One region of the Streptomyces sp. NBC_01283 genome, then DNA from elsewhere that is predicted to be linked to it. Evidence: riboswitches for the same ligand, from Rfam matches in the RefSeq annotation. Region 1 holds a riboswitch; the other holds the start of a gene.
The links. Region 1 has a riboswitch for glycine ahead of gcvP (aminomethyl-transferring glycine dehydrogenase). Riboswitches for the same ligand answer to the same signal wherever they lie in the genome.

Region 1 (4,204 bases):
GCAGCGCGCTGTACGCGATGGCCCTCGCGCGGGACGAGCGGCCCGTGGTGGCGGAGCGGGAATCGAAGTCGGTCAGCGTCGAGGACACGTACGACGTGGACATCCATGACCGGGTACGGGTCAGGGGCGAGGTCGCGCGGCTCGCCGACCGGTGTGTGGAGCGGCTGCGGGCGGCGGGGCACTCCGGGCGGACCATCGTCCTGAAAGTGCGGCGGTTCGACTTCTCCACGCTGACGCGCTCCGAGACGCTGCGTGGGCCCACGGACGACCCCGGAGTGGTCCGGGAGGCCGCCGCGCGGCTCCTCGAGTCCGTGGACACCACCGGGGGCGTGCGGCTCCTGGGGGTGGGCGTCACGGGGCTCGCCGACTACACGCAGGAGGACCTCTTCGCGCAGGCCCAGGCACAGGCTCAGGCCGAGGCCGCTGCCGAGGCCGTGGAGGCCCTGGAGACGCAGCGCGAGGCGGTGCAGGAGGAGCGGGCCGGTGAGGCCGCGGCGGAGCCCGTGAGCGGGACGGTGGCGGAGCCGGTCACCGCGGCCGAGCGGCGGTGGGCCGCCGGGCACGACGTGCGGCATGCCGAGTACGGGCACGGGTGGGTGCAGGGCAGCGGCCTGGGGCGGGTCACGGTCCGCTTCGAGACGCCCGAGTCGACGGCGCCGGGGCGGGTGCGGACGTTCCGTACGGATGATCCGGCCCTTGAGCCTGCTGAGCCCTTGCCGCTGGTGGCGGTTCCTGAGGCGCTGGAGCCGCAGTGATGCCGGTGCCTGCCCCGGAGCCGGAGCCGGAGCCGGAGCCCGGAGCCCCGGAGGCGGGCCGGGTGGCCGCGGTGAGTGTCAGGGGCTCTCCTGGCCCGCGATGGTGCCGAAGTCCTTGTCCGGCGGCGGCGGTGACTGCGGGGGCGTGATGTCCAGGCCGTAGTGGTGGTAGAGCTGCAGTTCTTGTTCGGGGGAGAGATGGCGGCCCACGCCGAAGTCGGGGGCGTCCTTGATCAGGGAGCGTTCGAAGGGGATGCGCAGGGTGCCGTCGCTCCTGAGCTCGCTGGGCTCGAGGGGGACGAACGCGTCCCGGCTGAAGAGACCCGTGCGTATGGCCGCCCACTCCGGGGCGCCGGTGGCGTCGTCGAGATAGACCTCGTCGATCGTGCCGATCTTGGCCCCGGTCCGGTCGAACGCCTTGCGGCCGATCAGGTTGCGCGGATCGATATCGGTCTGCACGGTCCCTCCAACTGGTCGAGGCGTGTCGAAGTGGGGCGTAACTCATCCTCGTTCGTTCGTAATCACTACGAAAGAGCACTTCGGGGCAGGCGGCCACTCGAGGGATGGGCCGCGGTCCTCGCTGGTAGGCTGGCGCTTGGCTGCTGACCCCGTGCGGGAGAGCTCTCCGGTGGAGACACCGGGGGCGCCGAAGGAGCAACTCCTCCCCGGAATCTCTCAGGCCCCTGTACCGCACGGACGAGGTCACTCTGGAAAGTAGGGCGGGCGTCGGGCGGGCACGTTCGAATCCCTTCCTCACCGACGGTGAAAGCCGGTACTACGCCTCTCCTGGGGCGCGGGCCGGTGAAGCTCTCAGGTTGAGATGACAGAGGGGGAGGCCGTCCGGGTACCCGTGCCGTGGTGCCCCTCGCAGGTCGCGTCAGACCAGGAGGCCTCCGCAATGACCGCCACCCCTCGCATCCCGCTCTCCCAGCTCGAACAGGGCATTCCCTTCGAGCAGCGGCACATCGGTCCCGACGCCGAAGCACGGGCCAAGATGCTCGCGCAGGTCGGATACGGCTCGCTCGACGAGCTGACCGCCGCAGCCGTGCCGGATGTGATCAAGAACGCCGAGGCGCTGAACCTGCCGGGAGCGCGCACCGAGGCCGAGGTCCTGGCCGAGCTGCGCTCCCTCGCGGACCGTAACCAGGTTCTTGATTCCATGATCGGGCTCGGTTACTACGGGACGTTCACTCCGCCGGTGATCTTGCGGAACGTCATGGAGAACCCGGCGTGGTACACCGCTTACACGCCGTACCAGCCCGAGATCTCGCAGGGGCGCCTCGAGGCGCTGCTCAACTTCCAGACCGTCGTCGCCGAGCTGACCGGGCTGCCCACCTCCGGTGCCTCCCTGCTCGACGAGGGGACCGCGGCCGCCGAGGCCATGGCGCTCTCGCGCCGCATGGGCAAGGTCAAGAACGGTGTCTTCCTCGTCGACGCCGACGCGCTGCCGCAGACCATCGCCGTCATCCAGACCCGCGCCGAGCCGACCGGTGTCGAGGTCGTCGTCGCCGATCTGAGCGAGGGCATCCCGGCCGAGGTCGCCGAGCGCGGCGTCGTCGGCGTACTGATCCAGTACCCCGGCGCCTCCGGTGCCGTACGCGACATCAAGCCCCTCATCGAGCAGGCGCACGAGATCGGTGCCATAGTCTCCGTCGCCGCCGACCTGCTGGCCCTGACGCTGCTCACCTCGCCCGGTGAGCTCGGCGCCGACATCGCCGTCGGAACGACGCAGCGCTTCGGCGTCCCGATGGGCTTCGGCGGCCCGCACGCCGGTTATATGGCGGTGCGCGAGAAGTTCGCGCGCAGCCTGCCGGGGCGGCTCGTCGGTGTCTCCGTGGACGCGGACGGCAACAAGGCCTACCGGCTCGCGCTGCAGACCCGTGAGCAGCACATCCGCCGCGAGAAGGCCACCAGCAACATCTGTACCGCTCAGGTGCTGCTCGCCGTGATGGCCGGAATGTACGCGGTCTACCACGGACCCGAGGGCCTGAGGTCCATCGCGCGGCGTACCCACCGCTACGCGACCGTGCTGGCCGCGGGGCTCACCGCCGGCGGGGTAGAGGTCGTGCACGGCGCGTACTTCGACACGCTGACCGTGCGGGTGCCCGGCAGGGCCGACGAGCTCGTCGCCGCGGCCCGTGAGGGTGGCGTCAACATCCACCAGATCGACGCCGACCACGTCTCCCTGGCCTGCGACGAGACCACCACGCGCAAGCAACTGACCGCTATCTGGGGCGCTTTCGGGGTCGAGGCCGACATCGAGGCGCTCGACGCGGAGACCGCGGACACGCTCCCGGCGGGGCTGCTGCGTGACGACGAGTACCTGACGCACCCCGTCTTCCACCAGTACCGCTCCGAGACCGCGATGCTGCGCTACCTGCGCAAGCTGGCCGACCGTGACTACGCGCTCGACCGCGGCATGATCCCGCTGGGCTCCTGCACGATGAAGCTCAACGCGACCACGGAGATGGAGCCGGTCACCTGGCCCGAGTTCGGGCAGCTGCACCCCTTCGCCCCCGCCCAGCAGGCGCAGGGCTATCTGACGCTCATCCGTGAGCTGGAGGAGCGGCTCGCCGAGGTCACCGGCTACGACAAGGTCTCGCTGCAGCCGAACGCCGGTTCGCAGGGCGAGCTGGCCGGACTGCTGGCCGTGCGCGGCTACCACCGCGCCAACGGCGACGACCAGCGCACCGTCTGCCTCATCCCCTCCTCCGCGCACGGCACCAACGCCGCGAGCGCCGTGATGGCCGGCATGAAGGTCGTCGTCGTGAAGACCAGCGACGACGGCGAGATCGACGTCGAGGACCTGCGCGCCAAGATCGAGAAGCACCGCGACGAGCTGTCCGTGCTTATGATCACCTATCCGTCCACGCACGGTGTGTTCGAGGAGCACGTCGCCGACATCTGCGCCCAGGTGCACGAGGCGGGCGGTCAGGTGTACGTCGACGGGGCGAACCTCAACGCCCTGGTGGGCCTCGCCCAGCCCGGCAAGTTCGGCGGCGACGTCTCGCACCTGAACCTGCACAAGACCTTCTGCATCCCGCACGGCGGCGGTGGCCCCGGCGTCGGTCCGGTCGGTGTGCGCGAGCACCTCGCGCCGTACCTGCCCAACCACCCGCTGCAGCCTGCCGCGGGCCCCGAGACGGGCGTCGGCCCGATCTCCGCCGCGCCGTGGGGCTCGGCCGGAATCCTGCCGATCTCCTGGGCGTACGTACGCCTCATGGGCGGCGAGGGCCTCAAGCGCGCCACGCAGGTCGCCGTGCTCTCCGCGAACTACATCGCCAAGCGCCTGGAGCCGCACTTCCCGGTGCTCTACACCGGTCCCGGCGGGCTCGTCGCGCACGAGTGCATCATCGATCTGCGGCCGATCAGCAAGGCGACCGGTGTCAGCGTCGACGACATCGCCAAGCGGCTCATCGACTACGGCTTCCACGCGCCGACCATGTCGT
Region 2 (4,204 bases), 4.6 Mb from region 1:
CGGCCTGCTGGCCGTCGAGCTCGGAGTTGCGCAGGTCCACCAGGACCAGGTGCACGTCCGTGCCGCCGGACAGGACGTCGACGCCGACGGCCTTCGCGTCGTCCTGCACCAGGCGCTCGGCCAGGATGCGGGCGCCGTCCAGGGTGCGCTGCTGGCGCTCCTTGAACTCCTCGGAGGCGGCGACCTTGAAGGAGACGGCCTTCGCGGCGATCACGTGCTCCAGGGGGCCGCCCTGGAAGCCGGGGAAGACCGCGGAGTTCAGCTTCTTGGCGAACTCCTTGCTGCGGGCCAGGATGATGCCGCCGCGCGGGCCGCCGAGCGTCTTGTGCGTGGTGGAGGTGACCACGTCCGCGAACGGCACCGGGTTGGGGTGCAGACCGGCGGCGACGAGCCCGGCGAAGTGCGCCATGTCGACCCACAGGTACGCGCCGACCTCGTCGGCGATCCGGCGGAACTCGGCGAAGTCCAGCTGACGCGGGTAGGCGGACCAGCCCGCGATGATCACCTTCGGGCTGCTCTCCTTGGCCAGGCGCTCGACCTCGGCCATGTCGACCAGACCGGCCTCGTCCACGTGGTACGGGACCACGTTGAACTGCTTGCCGGAGAAGTTCAGGCGCATGCCGTGGGTGAGGTGGCCGCCGTGCGCCAGGTCGAGGCCGAGGATCGTGTCGCCGGGCTTGGCGATCGCGAAGAGGGCGGCCTGGTTGGCGGAGGCGCCGGAGTGCGGCTGGACGTTCGCGTACTCGGCGCCGAACAGCTCCTTGACCCGGTCGATCGCGATCTGCTCGGCGACGTCGACGTGCTCGCAGCCGCCGTAGTAGCGGCGGCCGGGGTAGCCCTCGGCGTACTTGTTGGTGAGGACCGTGCCCTGGGCCTCCATGACGGCGACCGGAGCGAAGTTCTCCGAGGCGATCATTTCCAGGGTGGACTGCTGGCGGTGGAGCTCGGCGTCGACGGCGGCGGCGACGTCCGGGTCCAGCTCGTGAAGAGGGGTGTTGAGAAGCGACATCAGGTGGTCCCTAGGGGTCTTTAGGAGGCTTCAGCTGCCGGAAAACGCGGTGTACTCGTCGGCGGAGAGCAGGTCCCCCGGCTCCTCCGCGACGCGCACCTTGAACAGCCAGCCGCCCTCGAAGGGCGCGGAGTTCACCAGCGACGGGTCGTCCACGACGTCCTGGTTGGCCTCGACGACCTCGCCGCTCACCGGCGAGTACAGGTCGCTGACGGACTTCGTCGACTCGAGCTCGCCGCAGGTCTCGCCCGCGGTCACCGTGTCGCCGACCTCGGGGAGCTGGGCGAAGACGACGTCACCGAGGGCGTTGGCCGCGTGCTCGGTGATGCCGACGATCGCGACACCGTCCTCGGTGGCCGAGAGCCACTCGTGCTCCTTGCTGTAACGAAGCTGCTGGGGGTTGCTCATGACCTGAATTCTCCTGTACGCGGGGGAGTGCTGGTGAACGAGGCGGTTGTGCGGGGTGTCACTTCTGGCGCTTGTAGAACGGCAGCGCCACGACCTCGTACGGCTCGTGCGTGCCGCGGATGTCCACGCCGACGCCCTCGGTGCCGGGGGCCGCGTGCGCCGGGTCGACGTACGCGATGGCGATCGGCTTGCCCAGCGTCGGGGACGGGGCGCCGGAGGTGACCTCGCCGATGACCTTGCCGTCGGCGACCACGGGGAAGCCGGCGCGCGGGACGCGGCGGCCCTCGGCGATCAGGCCGACCAGCTTGCGCGGGGGAGCGGTCTCGGCGCGCTCGGCGGCGGCCGCGAGCGCGGCGCGCCCCACGAAGGTGTCGGACTGCGAGGTCTTCTCGAACTTCACGACCCGGCCGAGGCCCGCGTCGAAGGGCGTCAGCTCCGCGGTCAGCTCGTGCCCGTACAGCGGCATGCCCGCCTCCAGGCGGAGCGTGTCACGGCAGGACAGCCCGGCCGGCACCAGACCGACGGACTCGCCCGCCTCCATCAGCGCGCCCCACAGCTTCTCGGCGTCACCGGGCGCGACGAAGAGCTCGAAGCCGTCCTCGCCGGTGTAGCCCGTCCGGGCGATCAGCGCGGGCACGCCCGCGACCGTGCCCGGCAGACCCGCGTAGTACTTCAGGCCGTCCAGGTCCGCGTCCGTGACTGACTTCAGGATGCCGGGGGACTCGGGACCCTGGACGGCGAGCAGCGCGTACGCGTCGCGGTCGTCGCGGACCTCGGCGTCGAAGCCGTCGGCGCGCGCGGTGAGCGCGTCGAGCACGACCTGCGCGTTCGAGGCGTTCGCGACGACCATGTATTCCGGGGCCTCGGCGTCACCGAGCCGGTAGACGATCAGGTCGTCCAGGATCCCGCCGTCCTCGGCACAGATCATCGTGTAGCGGGCGCGGCCGACACCGATGGAGCCGATGTTGCCGACCAGCGCGAAGTTCAGGAGATCCACGGCCTGCGGTCCGGTGACCGTGATCTCGCCCATGTGGGAGAGGTCGAAGAGACCGGCCTTGGTGCGCACGGCGTTGTGCTCGTCGCGTTCGCTGGCGTAGCGGAGCGGCATGTCCCAGCCCGCGAAGTCGGTCATCGTCGCGCCGAGCGCCCGATGCACGGCATCGAGGGCTGTCAGACGGGGGGCGGTACTCATAAAGGGAACTCCCAGGGCATGACGGGCGAGGCGAGGTCGATCCTCCCCATCTGTCATCGGAACCTGAGAGGTTCACCACGACCCGTTCGTACGTCTCGTACAGGAGGTCATGACTTGCACCTTGGGTGGAGCCGCACAGGCGGCCCGCTTTTCAGATGTGCCTCGCCCGCGCGGTACGGGGCCTGAGAGATTCAAGGGAGGGACTTGCTCCTTCGGCGCCCCGGCGCGTCGTACGACGGCCACCGGGAACTCTCCCGCGCGGATTCAAACGGCCTGTATGGAGTTTGCGCGCACATCATTGCACGCGCCTCCGTAACAGGGCAGTGGCAGTCCAGTAATGCTGTTGTGCCGCATTACCTTCTCTTTACACTTGCCGGGGAAGCTGCGGGAAGCAGGTACGTGACCGCTATGGGGAGGCCGATCACGGTGCGCAGGACGAGCGTCTACGCGACCAACACGGGGGTGGCCCTGCCCAAACAGGCCGCCGCCCCCGCCAAAGAGGGCTACGGCTCCCTGTCCACGGCAGTCGTCCGCGACCTGCGGCAGCGGTCCGGCCACAGCCCGCACCGGCTGACGTTCGGCGAGGGCGACCTGATCGTCGTCTCCGGACTGCCGGGCAGCGGCAAGTCCACGCTGATGCGCAGGGCCGTCTCGGGCCCCCGCATCGACTCGCAGGACACCCGCGACCGCTGGGCCCTGCGCATGCCGGGCCTCCTGCCGTACGCGGTGTACCGCCCCCTGGTACGCCTCGCGCATTACGCGGGTCTGCGCAGGGCCCTGCGGTCCGGCGAAGGCGTCGTGGTGCACGACTGCGGCACGCAGGCCTGGGTGCGCCGCTGGCTGGCCCGCGAGGCCGCGCGGCGCGGCACGACCCTGCACCTGCTGCTGCTCGACGTGGAGCCGGACACCGCCAGGGAGGGTCAGCTCGCACGCGGTCGCGGCGTGTCGCGGTACGCCTTCGCACGGCACCGCAGGACGGTCGGCCGGCTCGTCGGCGCCGCCGAGCGGGGCGATCTGCCGCGCGGCTGCGGTTCGGCCGTGCTGCTCGACCGGACGGCGGCCGGGGTGCTGCGGGGGATCGGCTTCGGGGGCTGAGCCGCCCGCCACGTTAGGGTCGTGCCGCAGGCAGAGCGGGACCGATCAGGGGTTGAAGAGATGGACATTCCGGCGCAGGCGCACGCGCATCCGTACGGAGGATGGCCGGGCAACGAACTCGAAGAGGTGCTCGCGGCATCCCTGGGCACCCCGGGGGCCGGCACGGCGTCCGCGGGAGCCCGCATCGTCGAGGTCCTTGGCCGCAGCCACGTCTGGGTCCCGCTGCCGAACGGCGGGGCACCGGACAGCGGCACCCTGGACCTGCCCACGCTGGAGATCGACGGCCAGGCCTACGTCCCCGTCTTCAGCTCCGAGCAGCAGTTCCAGCAGGCCACCGGCGGCCGGATGGGCTGCACCGTGGCACCCGCCGTGGAGTTCGCGCGCGGCCTTCCCCCGCAGCTGGGCATCGCGGTCAATCCGGACGGCACGGTCGGCGTGCCGCTGCCGCCCCCGGCCGTCGCCGAGCTCTGCCGCGCCGGCCGCACCCCGCTCGACGGCCC

Region 2: linked by a shared signal. The riboswitch ahead of gcvT (glycine cleavage system aminomethyltransferase GcvT) and the one ahead of gcvP (aminomethyl-transferring glycine dehydrogenase) in region 1 are both predicted to bind glycine.

Annotation. Positions count from the first base shown of each region.
Region 1 covers NZ_CP108430.1:7,672,374-7,676,577, forward strand. The annotation lists gene OG302_RS34820 (DNA polymerase IV) at 1-755, shown strand, start outside; gene OG302_RS34825 (PRC-barrel domain-containing protein) at 834-1,214, opposite strand; glycine riboswitch at 1,359-1,456, shown strand; gene gcvP (aminomethyl-transferring glycine dehydrogenase) at 1,654-4,204, shown strand, end outside.
Region 2 covers NZ_CP108430.1:3,052,367-3,056,570, reverse strand. The annotation lists gene glyA (serine hydroxymethyltransferase) at 1-1,009, opposite strand, end outside; gene gcvH (glycine cleavage system protein GcvH) at 1,040-1,417, opposite strand; gene gcvT (glycine cleavage system aminomethyltransferase GcvT) at 1,476-2,609, opposite strand; glycine riboswitch at 2,771-2,876, opposite strand; gene OG302_RS13680 (AAA family ATPase) at 3,030-3,704, shown strand; gene OG302_RS13675 (enhanced serine sensitivity protein SseB) at 3,765-4,204, shown strand, end outside.